3 linked regions of the Bythopirellula goksoeyrii genome follow. The main gene of each other region encodes a partner of the protein of the gene in region 3 in a complex. Links are inferred from orthologs where the notes say so. Each region holds a gene or a part of one and is shown on either strand. Other genes may lie near its edges. The genes, in order: Pr1d_RS13715, nuoH and Pr1d_RS10870.

Region 1 (6,574 bases), 680 kb from region 3 along the record:
GCTTGCCGAAGAAAAGCAATTGATGCTTCACCACTATGAGTTGGTGTGTGAGCGCTTTGGCGATGAGAGAGGAACTATGCTAATGCGCAAATTCGCCTGCTGCTACGCCCAAGGCCGTCACGGTGCAAGGGAATTTCGCAAGCACGTGGGGACAGTTGTTACTCCCCAAGAATTCAACCAAGTGGTTGAGAGCTTTTTCCCGGTTGGTTAGCCGCGCTTTCCAAGCCCCAGCGCGACATGGCACGGAATCTCAATCCGCGTCGCTGGTATCTCCAGTATCTATCGTAAGTGGCCCTTCGAGATCTTCCATCTCCGATTCGGGCAGTGTTAGCACGCGAAACAAACAGAAGCTCACCAAAGAAAGCACCGCTCCTACGGAGATTAGCATGATAAACCAACCAGAAGGCTGCATTGCATTAGTCCTCATGGGCAATAGTTTGAAAACGTCCTTCAGCAATCCAACGTTTTCCCGCAATGTTGATTAGGAGCAGTAAGAATATCCAAATCGTCAGGATAAAAAGGATCGACAGCAAGGGAATACCCCCCTTGCTCAACGTCTCGGCATAGTCGGGACCTTGAGTGATGCAGATGCCAATGAAGATGGCAAACAGAAAACCAGGAGTGACGTACTTGAGCATGAGTTGCACAAACCAGGGAACACGGATGTTTGCTCCACGATGCAACTCTTCGTGACCTCGATCGATTCCGAAGATCCAACCGTAGATAACTGCTTGGCACATAGCGAGAATGAAAATAAACATAGTGCCTACCCAGAAGTCAAACGTGTCCAGGGCCACCATTCCTTTAGAGAAGTAGACGACGAAACCACTCCCCATGGCTGAGACCAAGCCCAGCAGCGCAGCCGAGGCGTGTCGCTTAAGCCCCAGACCTTCTTCGAAGAACGCGATCACTGGCTGAAGCATCGAGAGACTACTCGTGATCGCAGCGATAAACAACATAAAGAACCACAGAAATCCGAAAAACTGTCCCCCGGGCATCACCGCAAAGACATTCGGCAAGGCATTGAAGCCAAGACCAAACGTACCTTGCTCTGTAGCAGCAGCCCCTAAGAAGATAAACGCCGCCGGCAGCGTAATCAGCCCACCGAGACAGACTTCGAAAAACTCGTTCATACTGCTGGCAGAAAGACCACTCAATGCGATATCGTCGTCTTTCTTGAGATAGCTGGCGTAGTTGATGATCACACCGAAGCCAACCGATAGACTAAAGAAAATCTGTCCTGAGGCTGCCAGCCAAGTCTTCGGCTGCATGAGATAATCTGTATTCGGATTCCACATCGCTCCCAAACCTGCGGAGACTTTTTCGCTACCGAGCGTCAGGACTCTCGCAAGGACGCACAATGCGCAGATGACCATGATCGGCATGGCAATCTTGCAGAAGCTCTCGATCCCTTTGCTGATGCCACGATAGATGAGTATGAAGTTGAACACGAACGTGAATATCAAGAAGACAAGGAGGTTGGAACCACCCTCAGAAAAGAGTGCGCCATCTGCACTGGCACCTACAAACTTATCAAAGAAGTTGGAATACTCTTTTGAATTCTCGCCCAACATCAGATCACCGGTGAGATAGTTAAAAGCATAGCCCAGGCACCAGGCTTCGATCACAACGTAATACATGTAGATCACGAGCGGGATGAGCAAGGCGATCGAGCCGAGATATTTGGCGAGCGGGTTTTTCCAAAGAGTTTGGAATATCCCCGGTGCCGAATTGAACCCCTTGGTTCCGCCGTAGCGGCCCATGGTCCACTCAGCCCAACAGAGGGGTATACCTAGGATCAACAGGCTAACGAAGTAGGGGAGCATAAACGCCCCACCACCGTTCTGGGCGGCTTGCCCGGGAAATCGCAGAAAGTTTCCCAACCCAACCGCTGAACCTGCTACCGCCAAGATCACCCCAATACGAGAGCCCCACTGGTCACCTCCTTGTGATTTGCTATCGCTCATGCGCGGACTCCGAAGCGTCTTGAATAGGTGAGGGATTTGGTCTAGGGTCGTCAAACTCGCAGCTACTTGTAGCGGATAAAGTCTTTTGGGTCAACACTTTACGCCAATCGCAGAAAACCGAGTAGTATTTTTCACATAATCCATTGTCAAAAATCGCCATTCGTATATGATTACCGATAGAGAAGCGATCAAAAACACTGTCAATATAACGACTTATGCCCGAAACTAGCCTACAGCATGGAGTTGATAATTCGACGAATGATCGAGAGATCATTGAGTTCGTTCGCCGGGAAGGTGCGGCCTCAATTAGTGAACTCGTTGAATTTACCGGAGTAACCGCCACTGCTGTGAGGCAACGCCTCACTCGGCTCATGGAACAAGGATTAATCGAACGGGAATCGGAGAAAGCTGGCCGGGGACGACCGACCCATCGTTATTCGCTTTCGTCAGCCGGAGTTCGCACCAGTGGCACGAACTACGAAGATCTGGCGGGGGTGCTGTGGGCTGAAATCCGGGCCGTTAAAGATCCTGATGTTCGCTATGGCCTGTTGAAGAGAATTGTGTCCCAGTTGGCAGATCACTACCGCGATCGGATCCAAGGGGACTCCATCGAACAACGAATGCAGTCTCTGGTAGCCCTAATGGGTGAACGGGACGTCCCGTTTGAAGTGACGCAAACCGATGGCTCCCAACTTCCCGTTCTGACAGCCCTAGCCTGCCCCTACCCGACTCTGGCTGAGCAAGATCGAACGGTTTGCTCGATGGAAAAAATGTTGTTCTCGGAAGTATTGGGAGAAGGGCTGAAACTCAGTTCCTGCCGCTTGGATGGAGCGACGCACTGCACTTTCGACACGAACGGCCGGTCAGCACCCACACTATAAACCTTGCGATACTAGCAACCCCTTGGAGAGAATGATAACCTTGACGGATTCTGGCGGTTCTTTGGGAAGCCGACCGGGGAAGAATAACCCCACGAACAAATGCAAAAGAGTAAAAGAGAAGAATTATGCCACAGCCATGGATTGAAGGACGTTTTGAAGAGAACGTGGTCACGACGACCGTCGAGCAGGCAATCAATTGGGCTCGTCAATCGAGCATTTGGCCGATGACGTTTGGACTTGCCTGTTGTGCCATCGAGATGATGGCTGCAGGCGCGAGTAGATTTGATCTTGATCGTTTTGGAGCTGGTGCGTTTCGAGCCACACCGCGCCAGGCGGACTTGATGATCGTCGCGGGCACTGTAACGTACAAAATGGCTAGCCGAGTGAGACGACTCTACAACCTGATGCCGGATCCTAAGTTTGTCATTGCAATGGGTGCCTGCACTGTGGGGGGCGGTCCTTACTTCAAGTACGGCTACCATGTCGTGAAGGGTGTCGACCTAGTCGTACCGGTCGATGTTTACGTCCCAGGCTGCCCACCACGTCCTGAATCCTTGCTCGAAGGCCTGATGAGAATTCAAGACAAGATCAAGGGGCATAAAATCGCCAAAATGGCCGGCAGCGCTGGCACCGGGCAATTAGGCCGCAAGCTGGAAGACGAGCTCCCTATGCCTCACCACAGTGGCTATGTTTACAGCCCCATCGACACTGAACCTGTCTACGATCACCAGAAGATTACTGGGTAAGACCTGCGGTGCTCAGCATCGCGGCTACCTGACCACTGACCATTAACCACTCACCACTCAATGTCTGAAACACTTAAAATTACGAATCTCCATGTGTCCGTCGAAGGCAAACCAATCTTGCGCGGCGTAAATCTCACGATCAATCGTGGCGAAACACACGCTCTGATGGGTCCTAACGGATCGGGCAAGAGTACGCTGGGCAACGTCATTATGGGTCACCCCAATTACGAAGTGACCGAGGGGACGATTGAGCTCAACGGCGTTGACATATCCGAGTGGGACGCGACCGAACGCGCCCGCGCCGGCATCTTCATGGCCTTCCAACGTCCGATGGCGATTCCCGGCGTGAAGATGGCCGACTTCCTCCGTCATGCGACAACCAACGTTCGCAATCCTGAACGCAAAGAGGGAGAGGAATTGATACCCATGCGTCAGTTCCGCAAAGAGCTGACCGAGAAGATGGGACAACTTAGGATGGACACCGAGTTTGCTCGCCGCTATGTGAACGATGGTTTTTCAGGCGGTGAGATGAAGCGTGCTGAAATCCTTCAAATGGCTATGCTCAAACCAAAATTCGCCATCCTCGACGAGACCGACAGCGGTCTCGACGTCGATGCCGTGAAGCTGGCCAGCCAGAGCATTGCTGAGATTGGCAGCGACCAGATGGGCATTCTGATCATAACGCACCACGACAAACTGCTTGATCAGAATACGCCTGACTTCACCCATGTGATGCTCGGCGGCAAGATCGTCGAAACAGGTGGCGTGGAACTCGCCCACGAACTTTACACAGATGGCTACGACCGGATTCGTGCCAGTTATCCTGAAGCAGCCGTTGCTGAGCAAGTGATGGCCGAAGCAGAAGCAGTTTAGAACACTTTTGAGCCTTCAATTCTCGCAAGAGAAGGGTGAATATAATGGCTACTGATATTTCTCAAGACGTAACCGCAGGTGAAATCAATAAGTACGATTTCATCACTCCATCTCACGATGTGTTCAAGGCCCAAAGGGGTTTGAATAAAGAGATCGTTGCGCAGATTTCCGAGATGAAAAACGAACCTGCCTGGATGCGGGATTTTCGCCTCGAATCATTCAAAATCTTTGAATCGAAGCCCATGCCCAAATGGGGTGGCGACATCGCGATCGACTTTCAGGACATCTACTACTACCTGAAACCTGCCGACCAGCAGGGAAAGACCTGGGACGATGTCCCGCAAGACATTAAAGAAACCTTCGACAAATTGGGCATCCCCGAAGCCGAGAAAAAATACCTTGCCGGCGTCAAAGCACAATTCGAGAGTGAAGTCGTCTATGGCTCTCTCCAGGAAGACCTGGGAAATAAGGGTGTCATCTTCACCGACACTGACACGGCCGTCCGAGAGCATCCCGAGATTCTCCGGGAATACTTTGGGAAGATCATTCCTCCTTCGGACAACAAGTTCGCCGCCCTCAACTCGGCTGTCTGGTCTGGTGGATCCTTCATCTATGTGCCGCCGGGCGTACATATTGATTTCCCGCTCCAGGCCTACTTCCGCATCAATGCCGAGCAGATGGGGCAATTTGAGCGCACGCTGATCATCGTCGACGAAGGGGCATCGGTACATTACGTCGAAGGCTGCACAGCGCCGATGTACACCACCGAGAGTCTCCACTCGGCCGTGGTTGAAGTGATCGTCAAGAAAAATGGCCGTGCCCGCTATACGACGATTCAGAACTGGGCCAACAACATCTATAACCTCGTGACGAAGCGAGCCGTTGCCTATCAGGATTCCCTCATGGAATGGATCGATGGCAATCTGGGGAGCCACCTCACGATGAAGTACCCAGCCGTTTATATGATGGAGCCCGGTGCTCGCGGTGAGATTCTGTCGATTGCGTTTTCCTCAAAAGGCCAACATCAGGACGCCGGTGCAAAGGTGGTACATTGTGCCCCGCACACCAAGAGCCGAATTATTTCCAAGAGTATCAGCAAGAACGGTGGCCGCAGCAGTTACCGTGGCTTGTGCAAAGTGGAAAAGGGTGCGACCGACTGCAAAAGCAACGTCGTCTGCGATGCCCTGATTCTCGATGCCGACAGCCGTAGTGACACCTACCCTTACATCGAGGTTGAAGAGCAAGACGTGCAGATCGAGCACGAAGCCAGTGTTTCGCGCATCGGCGAGGAGCAGCTCTTCTACTTGATGAGCCGTGGCCTTAGCGAAGCGGAGGCGAGCTCAATGATCGTCAGCGGATTCATCGAGCCGCTGATCAAAGAACTCCCCATGGAGTACGCCGTCGAAATGAATCGGCTAATCGAGCTGCAAATGGAAGGCAGCGTCGGCTAAGAGGCATTGTGAGGTGACTTATGGCTATTGGTTCGCAAGCGACTGTTGACGATCTCTACAAGGTCGATGGCAAGGCTGAGTTGGTCGGTGGGGAGATTGTACATATGAGTCCGACAGGAGATATGCCAAATTTCGCTGCGGGCGAAATCTTTGTTAGCCTTCATTCGTATGCAAAAGTTAACGGCGGACGAGTATACACAGATAATGTCGCCTTCTTAGTGAATCTTCCCAACCGCAAATCCTTTAGTCCTGACGCAGCTTACTATACAGGGCCTCGTGCGAAGATGAAGTTTCTACCTCAGGCCCCCGACTTCGCTGTTGAAGTACGTAGCGAAGGAGACTACGGCCCCGCAGCCGAGCGGGAGATGGCCGAAAAGCGAGCCGATTATTTTGCCGCCGGGACGAAGGTCGTCTGGGACGTTGATCTCCTCGGCGAAGACGTCATCCGAGTCTTCCGAGCATCCACCCCCAGTGAATCAACCGTTTACCGCAAGATTGAGACCGCCGAAGCCGAACCCGCCGTCCCCGGCTGGACGTTTCCTGTCGAAAACCTTTTTGAATAATTGAAACGAACAACCCCACCAACAACTGACAGATCTTGAATGATTGCTACTGCGTCGCCTACCACCGGTTTTAGCCAAGAAGTTTTTGATGCG
Region 2 (6,570 bases), 120 kb from region 3 along the record:
TGCAAATGAACCATTCTGGCGATGTGGCGTTCAACACTTTTTTGCGAGGGATGAACGTCAATGCCGACAATCACCAGGCGATCTTCCGCACTGCCAGCGGCGGGCCCCCGATGGTTGTCGCCCGCACAGGAGACCAGGCCCCCGGTCTGGCTGATGGAATCGTGTATTCACAATTTACGGGAGGTCACCATATCAACGACGCGGGACAAGTCGCGTTCCCGGCCGTTCTGACGAATGGCAGCGCCTTATTCAACGGCCTGTTCGTGACCGACCCGCAGGGCGAGTTGAGGCTGCTGACCGCTGTCGGCGAGCTATTCGATGTGAGCGACAACCCACTCTTGCCGGACTTGCGCATCGTGTCGGCGTTGAACGCTTTCGATCTGAGCAACGGGCACGTCGCGTTCTGGGCCCACTTCACAGACGGGAGCAGCGGAGTGTTTGTGACGGTCGTCCCCGAACCTGGCAGTGGTGTGCTGCTGTTGCTGGGGGGCTCCCTAGCCAGCAGCGTTCGTCGGCCAAGATACTACTGGTAATGCACTATCGCAGGCTCGCTCTGGCGAACCCTGGGCTACGATATGCAACCGCGTTGCGGTAATACGTTCTACTTGCCCCGTGTCGCCGCTTGGCACAACCAATCTGTTGCTGTAACCGTCCTTGGTTAGAATAGGCCATCCTGGGCCTCCTTGTGGGTGATGGGGTTGTTGATAAACACCATCTACGCAAGAGAGGCCTTTTTTGCCTAGGTCCTTTCTAAGTAACGACTTGCGGAAGATCTAAGTCCCATTCGCTTAATCGACCGCCGCTAGATACGGCTAAGCTGCGCAACCTGCCTCGGAGTTTCACGCTGAACGCAGGAAGCCTAAAACCGAAAGTGCATTGGCTATGCTCTCCGACGAAGGTTAGGAATTCACAGTTTCCACCCTCGGAGGTTCGCTCCTCATGTCGATACGCGATTTTGGGGAGGGAAAAGGAAGACACTAGCATTTTGAGAAACGAACTGAGTCGTCTTTCGTAGACTAGGGCCGAGCAGTTAGGAACTGGAAGCGAGTGATGGAAGTGTGGTCGCGAAGTTAAGTGGTGCTTCTTACCCTGGCGAGCATGCCCCCACAGGTCAGCACGGTCAAGAGTAAGCTGCTTGGTTCCGGGACGTATTTAAACTTGAGCAAGTAGATATCTTGGCTGCCATAACTCGCATTACCAAGTATACCGGGAGTCTGACCTGATAGGTAGACGTTGCCAAGTCCATCGGCAGAAAGCGCATAAAACGAATCGTAGCTACTAGAACCCACTTGTCCACTCCAGATGTGGGTGCCAGTGGAATCGAACTTGGAGACGAAAGTATCGATACTTCCGGCATTGGGTGCCGCTAAGCTGCCTGCGGTATTTCCGCCTACATAGACATTTCCCAAGGCATCGGCAGAGGCACTAAAGACCGCCTCGCTTGCACTCGTGCCAAACTGCTCGGTCCACAGCTCGGTACCGTTGATGTCGAACTTGCTAACGAACCCATCGCCGAATGAGCCAGCGTTCGTTCTAGCCAAATCGCCCTGCGTAGATCCCGCCAAGAAAACGTTGCCCGCACCATCGGCCGAAACACCGTGGCCCAGGTCAGCCTCAGTGGTTCCGAGTTGGCGAGTCCACTGTAAATTCCCAGCTGCGTCGTACATTATTACATAGGCATCGGTGTCACCTGCATTGATCCCCCCAAGATCGCCGAAAGTGTCGCCTGAGACGTAGACATTGCCCAATGCATCTGCGGAGACTCCGTAAGCGTAGTCGCTCTCGCTGCTACCGTATTGTCGGGTCCAAAGCAAGTTACCGGCCGCATCGTACTTGCGGAGAAACGCGTCAAACTTTCCGCTATTTGTTCCATTGAGATCGCCACCGGTGATTCCTGTTGCATAGACGTAGCCCAAGCCGTCGGCATAGACTCCGTAACTGACGTCAGAGGCACTGGTGCCAAATTGCCGTGACCACAGCAGAGAACCGCTCGAATCGAATTTCGACACAAAGGCATCTGCTGAGCCGGCATTGCTCGTCGCCAAATCGCCATCAGTTAATCCCGAAACGTACACGTTTCCGAGTCCATCGGCCGAGGCGGCATAAGCGAAATCTGAATCAGTTGAACCGAATTGAGTAGTCCATAGCTCATTCCCTTGGTCGTCAAAGCGGCTGACGAAGGCGTCACGACTGGTTGAGGTCGTGACTAGGCTTCCATTGGTGAAACCGGCTACGTAGACGCTACCCAAGCCATCAGCCGAGACGCCTAAGCCGCCGTCGGAAGCCGTTGTCCCATACTGTTCTATCCAGTCGAGCGATTCTGTTTGTGCAACTGCAGTAACGCCCAGTGACACGATAAATAAAGTCAGAATTGCTCGAGTACTCATTAGTGGCATCTCGGAATGTTTACGAAAATCACGAACAAGATACAGTATAGTAGAATAATGACTTGTCTGGCTACGGAAAATGAGGGGAAACGGGTTATTCCAAACGCAGTTCGGTAGAAGTATTTTCACCGAGATAGTGGCGTAGTCCGTAGGGTGCGTGCAGCAATGGCGTAACACATCCTGTTTGGGCGATGCAACTGTGACTTCCATTGCGATTCACTCAACCTACACTTGACCTGCGTTGCGAAATGCGTTCGGCTTCATCGTCCGCCGCTTCTATGGAACCGGGTGATACCCTAACCCATGGCAGCAGTTTACGCTCTGACCCATGGGAAACTGTCCCAAATTGTCAACGATCAAAACGGCCAAGCCGCCCGGTCCCTATCGAGACTTTGATCGACCTTCGTCGGATTTCCAATCCGTGGGTCGTGGGTTCGAGCCCCGCCGGGCTCATATTTGTTTGCCTGGAATAATTGAGTTTGCCCCAGTTCGGCCTGATTGGGATCTGTCCTGTTGATGGGCAGCTATTTTTGGAGTCCATTCATCAAAGTGACTCGTTTACTTGCTCGCTCGCGGCGCTATAGGGGTGGTAATCCTGCATGTGAATTCGCCAAGGTCCGTCGATGCGGTATTCGATGCCCCGCCAATTGGTTGCTCGGGTAAACACGGCCCCGGCCAAGGTTAGGGGATAGACTAGCTGGGTCACTGCCATGCTGGCCAGGCATTTGATTGTTCCCCACGGCGTGAGCCAGTTCGTTGTCTCGCCTCGTCTTGCTGCAATCCGACGGACTGCTCGCTCCATCGGCCAGAGGGATGTGATCCACGACAAGCCCACCAACACGATAACTGCTCCCATTGTAGTGGCAATAGGGTAGTTCTGTTGAATGATCGCCACGATAAACAGTATGACCGCAAGCAGTGGAAAGAGAGTGGAAAGAATTCCGTGCAGCAATACCAATGGCCAAGCGGGGTGGTAGAGTTTGGCCGTAATCAACTGACGCGTCGACCAACTCATGAAGCTTGCCAGTGAGATGTTTTCACGATTGATCATCATCAAGCTCGGAACAAAGGCGACGCGGAGTCCAATCTTCTTGAGTTGGGCATGCAGCATGGTGTCTTCGCAAAATGACAGAGCCCATTTGTCTAGGAGATCGCTTTCTCGCAGCACCTTGGTTTTCAAGGCCAACGTTCCTCCCCAGGCGATTTCGTACCAATACATCTGCACGATGGCCGCCGCGTTCCAGGTATAGCGAACCAGCGAACCGATTGAATAGCTATTGGGCATGTACCAACGGTTTCCCGTTGCTGCCCCCACATCGGTCGGCGCGAGGCCGGTGGCCAATTCTCGTAGCCAAGTGGGGTGGGCGATCGTATCGGCATCCAGTTGAGCGACGATTTCACACTCCGGGTCAAGCGACAGCATCACTTGCCGCAGCGAACTGCACTTGAGGCTGCAATGTTCACTTTTCTCTGCGAGGTTCTCCACGCGGATATTGTTGGCACCGGAACCGCGCATAAACCGTTCGACTATCTGATGTGCGGGATCATCGGGAGAGTCGATGACGATCCGCACATCGAATTGAGGGTAATCCTGAGTCGCAAGCCCCTGCAGGCAATCGGTAAGAAATGGATCCGTGCCACGCAGGCAGAGCACAATCGTAGCCGTGGGGGCATCTGAGTCTGCGAGTAAATCGACGGGGGGTTTGCTGAGAGTGCTTACGAAACGCCAGACAAGCAGCGACTGTCCGACGACGAGGCTTACCAGAACGACCGCTATGAAAGTTGCTAATGCGGTCACGATGGATCGAAGTAAAGAGGGATTCGGCAGAGAACGCAACTTATACCGGATTGACACTTAAAGCGTGAAAATTGAGGCCAATTCTTGGCCAGGAGCATGATAGGGGCTTGTATAGTCAGGGGGCCTTGTGCCATATTTCACAATCTTAGTTTTGGAGGCTGGTAAGTGCCAGTCTGGTAACAACTTGAGTTCGTGCTGTCACCCCCCACCGGGCGTGATTTCGGCGGCATTGGCACCGCTGGTTTGAGGAAGAACCATAAGTGGCCCCGTTTCTGTCCCAGTATATATGGACTTGGCTGGCGTACACAATCGCCGGGCTCGTGCATGTCGCGCTGATACTAAACCTCGTGGCGGTTGGTGCGCTCGTTTTTATCTGGTTGGAGCGTAAAATCTCCGGCCGCATCCAAGATCGGCTTGGTCCGACCCGCGTTGGTGGTAAGTTTGGCTGGTTGCAGACACTGGCCGACGGCATTAAGCTGCTGAGCAAGGAAGATCTGGCACCTGGGGGGGCAGATCACTTTCTGTTCAAGATCGCGCCTTATGTGAGCTTTTGTGCGTCGATCGCGGCATTTATCGCCATTCCCTTTGCCGGGGGCGAGTATCCCTGGATCGCTCAGCATTTGAATGTCGGCGTGTTCTTCGTGCTGGCCGTCATGGGGTTGGAAGTTTTTGGTGTGATTCTCGCAGGATATTCGTCCGCTTCTAAATGGTCGCTCTTCGGGGCGATGCGCGAAGCAGCCCAGGTGGTTAGCTTTGAAGTCCCGCTGGGTATGTGCGTGGTGGTGCCGGTGTTGATCGCAGGATCGCTGGATTTAGTTGTCATTGGAGACAGTCAGGCCGGTTGGTTTACTAACTGGATCGTCTTCCACGACCCTTTCACCTTTATTATCTTCTGGGTCTACTGCACCTGTGCCACAGCGAGCGTCAATCGGGCTCCCTTCGATTTGGCCGAGGCGGAAAGTGAATTGGTAGCAGGTTTTCATACGGAATACTCCGGACTCCGCTGGAGCTTTTTCTTCATGGCCGAATACGGCTCAATGTTCGCGGTGGGTCTCTTGGCTTCGATCCTGTTTCTGGGAGGTTGGCATGGTCCGATTCCAGTAACCGATTTCCTTGGAATCGTCTCCGAGAATGGTCCTTTCGTTGGCTACCTTGGCCAACTTATTGGCGCCGTGAATGTCATCGGCAAGGGTGTTATTGCCGTATGCGTGATGATGTGGATTCGCTGGACCCTGCCCCGTTTGCGAATTGATCAGGTGATGGCCACCGGCTTGAAATACTGTACTCCGATTGCCGCAGCAATGTTCCTGGGAGCCACCCTTTGGCAGCTTCAAATGCCTGGCAAGGCTTTCTTTGGGCTAATAGACCTACCAGCGTCGGTCTATGCCATCGGTGATGGTGGATCCGCCGATAAGAAGCAGCCTGAGGACGCCGTGAAGCCTTCAGAAGAGCAAGATCAGATCGCTCAAGCGACTCTAGCTGCCCCTAAACTCACTAGGAAAGGACTCTAGCGATGGATGCGATCTATTGGCCGTCGTTCTTCTTCTTTCTGTTTAGCGGCTTGGCCTGTGCGTTTGCGGTTGCCGTGTTGTTGTCGAGCAATATCGTGCGGATGGCCTTTTATCTGGTGTTATCTCTCGGTGCGACTGCGGGACTGATGTTCCTGGCCGGTGCCGAGTTTGTTGGTGCGATGCAATTGTTGATTTATGTCGGAGGCACGCTCGTGCTGTTGATCTTCGGCGTGATGCTAACTTCACAAGAGCGGTTTGTCGTAATGAAAACTTGGGCCGGCGATTGGGTGAAGGCTTTTCTCGCCGGTGGGGCACTTTTGTTTATTTTGACCTACGCTGCGTTTAGTATCCCTGAATGGCGCGGTATCGAACGTGCCGAAGCCGACGCCATTGTTGCTCAGCCCTCGGTGACACCCATCGCCATGGGGCTCTTGGGGGCTCGCACCGATGATCCGAGTCGTTCTGGATACCTCTTGCCCTTTGAAATCGTCTCGGTTCACTTGCTAGTCGTATTGATCGGAGCAGCTTACTTGGCTCGCGCGAAACGGTCCCGTAGCAACATTGAAAAGATTTGACCAAGAAGATGTTTAATCTACCACTTGCCAATATGCTGACCGAACCCGTGGGGGTCGCCCACTATGTGACCGTAGGGGCCATTCTGTTTATTTGTGGTGCCCTCTGCATGGCCACCAAGCGCAATGCCCTTGGTGTGCTGATGGGAGTTGAACTGGTACTCAACGGGGCCAACCTGAATTTTGTCGCCTTTGGCAGTCAGTATCTTCGCAATGATGCCAATTCACTTGGGCTTGATGGGCAACTGATGGCCCTGTTCGTGATTGTGCTGGCCGCCGCCGAGGCAGCGGTAGCTTTGGCA
Region 3 (6,555 bases):
GGTCATGACCTGCTGAATAAATCGCGCTTTCTAGCGGTTGCGACGTTAGGAAGTCGTTCTATAATTCAGGTTTCGCACATTTGATTAAACGAAGCTAGCAGCAGTTGCTCATTACCATTGAGACCGCTGGTTGACATTCAACGGAGAGGATCAAGGCAAATTATGATCCAGGGACTCAAACGAGTCTGGCCATGGTTGGGAAACGTTTTTGAGGCGGTGTATACTGTTGCCGACGGAATGTGGGTAACGTTGCGAACCTGGTTCAAGACTTACCGCCCAGATCGAAAGACATTCACCGAACATTTTGAATACCCCGAATTGCCGGTGCCAGTAGCAGCTCGCTATCGGGGCTTCCATCGCTTTGATCTGACAACCTGCATTTCGTGCGATCAATGTGCGAAGGCATGTCCAGTCGATTGTATTTACATCGGCAAAGAAAAAGTCGAGGGAGGCAAAGGCTTTAAGATTACTGGCTACGCAATCGACTATACCAAATGCATGTTTTGCGCGTTGTGCGTAGAACCATGTCCTGTGGATTGTATTTTCATGGGAGGTACTCACGATTTGAGTTGTTATAGCCGGGATGGATGTGTTGTCGATTTCTCTCGCTTGCCACTTGACGTGGCTTGGGGCAGATCGTCGCTCAATCCGACGGCGGTAGCCCAGTCCAAGGTGATCACCGAGCCGGTACATGGTGGTCCGAATCAATAAACGCTGAACTCTGCGACGCACAGTATCGCGATCGCGGCTAATTTAGAAATTAAACAGTAATTATGGCAACACCTACTGCAGTCGTGGCCTATTTGGCATTGTTCGCTGGCGTTGCCGCGGTCTTTCTCTTTGCGAATCTACTCATTGGCAGACTTGTCCGTCCCAATCTGCCTAATGAAGAGAAGCTCGAGGTTTACGAATGTGGCGAGCCGGTAATCGGTTCTAGTTTTGTACAATTCGACTTGCGCTTCTACGTGGTTGCGTTGCTGTTTATCATTTTCGATGTCGAAATTGCCTTCTTTTTTCCTTGGGCCACGGTATTTGGGAAAGCGACTCAACTTACCTCTCCGAACATGCCAATTGTTGCGTCAGAAGTCCTTTCCGAAGGGGACGCGAACCAACTCTCGCCGATGGCGGCGATGCGATTTGAGGAAATGGGTGCCGCTCCTGTCGTAGGAGAAGGGGGCGCCGAAGGAGTTCGTGCCACTGCGCGTAAGCTGGCTTTGACTTCGTTCGCAGATATCGCGGTTTTCTTTGCCGTCTTGCTGGTGGGGTTTGCGTACGTCTGGCGACGGGGAGACCTGGACTGGGTGCGAGCCACCACGAATCAGCGCGGCGAAGTTGTGGGGAGAGCGCCCCCTCGTGCGATGGAAGCGACTCAGCGTTCTGGTGGTTCGGTGCTGTCGGCTTAGAATATTTCGGCCCTTAGAGTTTGCTGCTCCCCCAATTTGTCGGCGATAGTATTACAAATATCCTCAACACTCTCTCTGTGATGAAACCATGAGCGGACAAGCATTCGTTGACCAACTCAAGCAGAAATTTGGCGACAAGATTTCGGGCGCTAATCTGGAAAATGTCGATCCCTGGATCGAGGTCACGCCAGAGGGAATCGTCGAAGTGTGCCAGTATCTTCGCGACGAACCGAGTTTGGCTTTCGACTACCTCAACAGCATAACTGCAGTGGACTATTTGCATACGGATGAAAAGAAGGCTGCCAAAGCTGAATGGGAACCTCATTTGGAAGTCGTCTACCATCTGTTCAGCATGCAACACAAGCACAGCCTGGTACTCAAGGTGATGCTCCCGCGCTGGCAGAACGATGAAGTCGGCAACTTGCCACAACTCGATACGGTTTCCATGATCTGGGCTACGGCCGACTGGCATGAGCGCGAACTTTACGACCTGCTGGGAGTGGAATTCATCGATCACCCAAACATGCGACGAATTCTGTGTCCGGAAGACTGGGTGGGACATCCCTTGCGAAAAGACTATGAAATGCCTTTGGAATATCACGGAATCAGAGGCAGGTAGTCCTGCCACGGAAAATATATGACCGCTACTATCGACGACCCTCGGGTCATTGAATTTGATGTTCGCACCGACGAGATGTTGGTGAATATGGGTCCTCAGCACCCGAGTACGCATGGGGTGTTGCGGCTGGTGCTTCGTACCGACGGTGAAATCGTCTCCGAGGTTACTCCGCACATCGGCTACTTACATCGGTGTGCTGAGAAAATTGGAGAGAACCTAACCCCACGGCAGTGGATTCCCTACACCGACCGGATGGACTATCTCGCGGGCATGAATATGAATCTCGGCTGGTCACTGGCTGTCGAGAAGTTAATGAAGTATGAGCCACCCGAGAAGGGACGTCACTTGCGGGTGATCATTAGCGAAATGGGGCGCATCGCCAGCCATCTTGTTGGCATGGGTGCTTATGGCTTGGACCTCGGGTCCTTCAGCCCGTTTCTATATGCCTTTCGCGAGCGCGAGAAGATTCTTGATCTTTTTGAAGAGGCGTGTGGCGCAAGACTTACCTACAGCTATTTGACTGTCGGAGGGGCAACTGCTGACTTGCCACCGGGTTGGCTAGAAAAATGCTCGGCATTCCTGGATCAGTTCGAGCCGCTTATTGCTGAATACCACACGTTGTTGACAACCAATGCGATTTTCGTCAAGCGAGCAGCCGGGATCGGCCTTCTCTCGCCGGAGATGGCAATTAGCTATGGCACGAGTGGGCCGGTACTTCGAGGAAGTGGTGTGGACCATGACCTCCGGCGAGATGGCGAGGAAATCTATACTGCCATGTACGAAGGTTACGCCTTTGAGGTGATCGTTGAGAAAAATGGGCACTACCCCAAAGACCACAAATATCCCCAAATACCCTCTGATGCAGTACTTGGCGATTGTTGGCATCGATTCTATGTGCGGATGCTTGAAGTAATTCAATCCATCGATTTGGTCCGCCAGGCGATCGAATACTACAGCACAGCAACCGGCAATTATGGCGAACCTGTGAAACTCAACCAGAAACTCCCTGTGGGTGAGGCCTACCTCGAAACGGAAGCACCACGCGGACAGATGGGTTTCTATCTCGTTAGCGACGGTTCCCCGATACCCTGGCGGACGCGTGCACGCAGCAGCTCCTTCTGCAATCTATCGGTCACCGGCCCCTTGTGTGCAGGCTGCTTGATTGCCGATGTGCCAGCCATCGTGGGTTCGCTGGATATTGTGATGGGTGAAATCGATCGCTAAGAATATAGAACACGGATGAACGCTGATTGGGCGGATTTTCACGGATCTGAATGATCTGGGTTGGCTCAGATAGGTGTCATCAGCAAAACCAATCGAAACAGGTGTCTGAATTGGTGGGGAATGAGTCCGCGCTAATCCGCTAGATCCGCGTTCATCTGCAGACCATTTCTTACCTCTTCGCCAACGCACCGCGGAACTGTGCAAATAGATGGGGTTTTCTTTTTTCCTACGCCATCGAGATGCTGTCTTACTTCTAGTGCTACTCGTCTATCCTTTCGTGGTATGGAAGGCCTTGGAAGCTTTTCAAGGGGGATCGACTAATACGGATGATTGGCTTCCGGAATCGTTTGCAGAGACGAACGACCTACGCTGGTTTCAAAAACACTTTGTTTCTGACGATTTGCTCGTAGTGAGTTGGGATGGCTTTACGCTCGAAGATCCACGGGCAACTGAGCTAGCCGATCTCCTGAGCAGCCCTATCGACGTGGGTGATGGGGAGCGAATCGTATTGACTAGAAAAGTCATGACCCCGCAGGATGTGATTGCTCAATTGCAGGCCGAGCCGCTTTCGCTATCGCGGAGGGAGGCTGAGAAACGACTCTGTGGATGGCTTACGTGCGACCAGAGTACAACCGGTTGTCTGTTAGTATTGATGTCTGAAGAGGGTTGGCCCTATCGGGACGAAGTCGTTCAGACCATTGAACAATGGGCTCAGCAAGAAAAGAGTCTGACTAAGAACGATCTGCACCTCGCTGGACTGACGCTCGACTCGATGGCAATCGACGAAGCAAGTAACCGCCACATGGCTGCGATGATGTTGGGTTCTTATGGGCTGAGTATCTTATTGATGGTGCTCTTGTTTCGCAGTGTCGGACTAGCCGTTATCGTATTCTTCGACGCTTTGTTTTGTCAGCAGTTGAGCCTGGCAGTGATAACGCTCTCAGGGACGCAAATGGATAGCGTCTTGCTGATTGTGCCCTCGCTAGTGTATGTGCTGGCCGTATCGACGTGCGTGCATGTGTTGAATTACTATCGTGACAGCCTCCGTGAAGTCTCCCTGGAAGATGCCCCTGCGCAGGCCATGAGGCACGCACTGGTTCCTTGTCTGTTGTCGACGACCACAACAGGGATTGGCTTGATCTCTCTGATGGTTAGTTCACTGGTACCTGTCGATAAGTTTGCCTTTTTTGGCACGGTCGGATTGCTACTTTCTACAGGAATCCTGTTTATATTGCTTCCCTGCCAGCTCTCATGGCTTGGCCCCAGGCTGAAGCTACTGCCTGAGGATCCCGATGAGAGTCCTCCCCAATCAACTGCCTGGACGACTCTCCAAAACATCGTTCAACGATTGCGGTGGCCGATTCTGGTTGCAACCGTGATTGCTTTTATCGTGAGTGGTTGGGGAATCTCCCAACTTCAAACCAGCGCGCGTGTTTACGATTTATTCACCCATGACTCGCGGATCATCCAGGATTACGATTGGTTCGAGGAGAATATCGGTCCTTTGGTCCCACTTGAAATCGTGCTGCGCATGCCTAATGCCGAAGCGGGGAGCAGCGCCCCGGGGATGTTGGATAAACTCCGCCTAGTGGCAACGATTGCTCGTCTTGTCGACAACCACCCACAGATTGGAGCTGTCATTTCGGCTGCCACCTTTGCCCCGCCAATCGAGCGCAAGAGTCGCCGCCCGTTCCAGGTGGCCCGTGAGACGTTCATTAACAACCAGCTGGAAAACTTTCGCACAGAGTTTGCCCAGAACGGCTTCTTCGCCGAAGCTCCCAACGAAGAACTCTGGAGAATTAGTGCCCGCACCTATGCAGGCAGTATATTCAAGTTCAGCGAAGTCATGAATTCATTGAGCAACGAACTCGACCCACTCCTAGAGAAAGCAAGCGCACTCGGATTCAAGAATACGTCGCTTGTCTATTGTGGTGGAGTGCCATTGGTGCAAAAGACACAGCGGCAAATGTTGGTTGACCTAAAGGCCGGTTTTTTGTCGGCCGCCTGGCTGATCTCAGTTGTCATGGTCCTGTTGGCGTTTGTCCATCTATGGCCAGCATGGAGGGAGGCAACTTCTCCCCTACAACGCGGGCAGATCGGAATCAAGAGCTTGCTTGCGGGCGGGGTCTCGATGATTTCCAATTTACTGCCATGCGCAATTATTTTTGGTGCCATGGGATTGATCCACGTAAGGGTCGATATCGGCTCCTTGCTCACAGCAAGTGTTGCCTTGGGAATCGCTGTGGATGACACTTTGCATTTTCTTTCGTGGTTTCGTCGGGGTCTCAGCCAAGGTAGCGATCGCCGAGAAGCGGTCGCATTGGCCTATCGCCAGTGTGGGTTGGCAATGCTCGAAACGACTCTCATCTGCGGACTAGGTCTGCTCGTCTATGCACTTAGCCCTTTTGTACCTATTGCCCGTTTTGCCTGGCTTATGTTCGCAATGCTCTCCGTAGCCCTGGTGGGGGATCTCGTGGTACTTCCTGCCCTTCTCCTGGGGCGTACAGGAGGTTTCTTTCAGGCAGACAAACTGCCTTCGCCTGAAACTGACAATTCTTAGAACAGATCACAATACCCCTGTGGCGGGCCCATGTTCGACCGGTTGCCCGTCTGGTGGGGCTCGCCTAGAATGGCGGGCTTGTGAATGTGAGCGAAAAGGAAGGCGGCGGCATTTAATCCGCTAGACGAGGAAAGAGAACATTGGCAAAGTACACACTTTTGACCGGATCCACCGGCCTACTGGGGCGATACCTGCTTCGTGATTTGTTACTGGCCGGCAAGAGACTGGCCGTGGTTGTTCGGCCAAGCCGCCAGCAGACAATTCAGCAGCGGATAGAATCGATCCTGCAATTCTGGGAAAACGACTTGCAGATGCAATTGAGTCGCCCCGTCATTCTTGCTGGAAACATCACTGAGGAAAATCTAGGTCTCGACGAAGAATCACGTCAGTGGATTGCCGAGCATTGCGACGCGGTCATTCATAGTGCCGCATCACTGACGTTCCTCGAGGAAGCCGATGGCGAACCATGGCGAACAAATGTCGGTGGCACTCACAATGTATTGCAGCTTTGCCACGATACGAATATTCGCAAACTTCACTATGTCTCGACCGCCTACGTCTGCGGAATGCGCGAGGATCGGGTGTATGAATCTGAACTCGACTGCGGACAGGCTTTCCGCAACGATTACGAAAAGAGCAAACTTCAGGCTGAACAATTAGTTCGCGGTGACGACTTCATCGAAGAACTTACTGTTTATCGCCCTGCTGTGATTGCTGGCGATTCCCGGACCGGCTACACGAACACCTAT

The links.
Region 1: the proteins of Pr1d_RS10870 (region 3) and Pr1d_RS13715 are in contact, whole or in part, in a cryo-EM structure (PDB 6KHJ), measured with the Thermosynechococcus vestitus proteins. The link is inferred for Bythopirellula goksoeyrii from one-to-one orthologs. Residues at the interface, in WP_011057128.1 of Thermosynechococcus vestitus: Pro17, His18, His19, Pro20, Ser21, Met22, Val25, Arg27, Met29, Thr31, Ile38, Asp39, Cys40, Glu41, Pro42, Val43, Ile44, Gly45, Tyr46, Leu47, His48, Arg49, Gly50, Met51, Lys53, Ile54, Asn57, Arg58, Pro65, Tyr66; in WP_011056552.1 of Thermosynechococcus vestitus: Leu46, Met47, Tyr48, Thr50, Ala51, Cys52, Phe54, Ile55, Glu56, Ala58, Ala59, Ile61, Gly62, Ser63, Arg64, Phe65, Asn76, Pro78, Thr89, Thr91, Lys93, Met94, Ala97, Leu101, Met123, Phe124, Ser126, Asp127, Ser128, Tyr129.
Region 2: the proteins of Pr1d_RS10870 (region 3) and nuoH are in contact, whole or in part, in a cryo-EM structure (PDB 6ZJN), measured with the Thermus thermophilus proteins. The link is inferred for Bythopirellula goksoeyrii from one-to-one orthologs. Residues at the interface, in WP_223903221.1 of Thermus thermophilus: Pro35, Ser36, Asp139, Gly141, Ala142; in WP_096411122.1 of Thermus thermophilus: Ala224, Glu225, Gln226, Glu227, Ala295, Trp297, Phe298, Arg299.

The regions. Positions count from the first base shown.
Region 1 is NZ_CP042913.1:3,431,253-3,437,826, reverse strand. Bases 1,824-4,783 are described here. They hold Pr1d_RS13715 (NADH-quinone oxidoreductase subunit B), read left to right. Parts: upstream 1,824-2,973; coding sequence 2,974-3,594; downstream 3,595-4,783. Other genes in these bases: sufB (Fe-S cluster assembly protein SufB), read left to right, coding at 4,512-4,783; sufC (Fe-S cluster assembly ATPase SufC), read left to right, coding at 3,655-4,467; Pr1d_RS13720 (helix-turn-helix transcriptional regulator), read left to right, coding at 2,183-2,848; Pr1d_RS13725 (sodium-dependent transporter), read right to left, coding at 1,824-1,967. In the rest of the region: tRNA dihydrouridine synthase DusB, read left to right, coding at 1-211; Pr1d_RS25770 (hypothetical protein), read right to left, coding at 251-412; more of Pr1d_RS13725, read right to left, coding at 417-1,823; more of sufB, read left to right, coding at 4,784-5,918; Pr1d_RS13700 (Uma2 family endonuclease), read left to right, coding at 5,939-6,481; Fe-S cluster assembly protein SufD, read left to right, coding at 6,521-6,574. UniProt on the Escherichia coli protein: NDH-1 shuttles electrons from NADH, via FMN and iron-sulfur (Fe-S) centers, to quinones in the respiratory chain. The immediate electron acceptor for the enzyme in this species is ubiquinone.
Region 2 is NZ_CP042913.1:2,627,881-2,634,450, forward strand. Bases 3,615-6,570 are described here. They hold nuoH (NADH-quinone oxidoreductase subunit NuoH), read left to right. Parts: upstream 3,615-4,445; coding sequence 4,446-5,696; downstream 5,697-6,570. Other genes in these bases: Pr1d_RS10400 (glycosyltransferase), read right to left, coding at 3,615-4,185; Pr1d_RS10410 (NADH-quinone oxidoreductase subunit J family protein), read left to right, coding at 5,699-6,271; nuoK (NADH-quinone oxidoreductase subunit NuoK), read left to right, coding at 6,280-6,570. Outside these bases: Pr1d_RS10390 (DUF7453 family protein), read left to right, coding at 1-533; Pr1d_RS10395 (SBBP repeat-containing protein), read right to left, coding at 1,071-2,387; more of Pr1d_RS10400, read right to left, coding at 2,932-3,614. UniProt on the Escherichia coli protein: NDH-1 shuttles electrons from NADH, via FMN and iron-sulfur (Fe-S) centers, to quinones in the respiratory chain. The immediate electron acceptor for the enzyme in this species is believed to be ubiquinone.
Region 3 is NZ_CP042913.1:2,747,187-2,753,741, reverse strand. What follows is about bases 1,203-4,143. They hold Pr1d_RS10870 (NADH-quinone oxidoreductase subunit D), read left to right. Parts: upstream 1,203-2,040; coding sequence 2,041-3,246; downstream 3,247-4,143. Other genes in these bases: Pr1d_RS10865 (efflux RND transporter permease subunit), read left to right, coding at 3,455-4,143; Pr1d_RS10875 (NADH-quinone oxidoreductase subunit C), read left to right, coding at 1,492-2,022; Pr1d_RS10880 (NADH-quinone oxidoreductase subunit A), read left to right, coding at 1,203-1,403. Outside these bases: Pr1d_RS10885 (NuoI/complex I 23 kDa subunit family protein), read left to right, coding at 163-711; more of Pr1d_RS10880, read left to right, coding at 774-1,202; more of Pr1d_RS10865, read left to right, coding at 4,144-5,806; Pr1d_RS10860 (SDR family oxidoreductase), read left to right, coding at 5,947-6,555.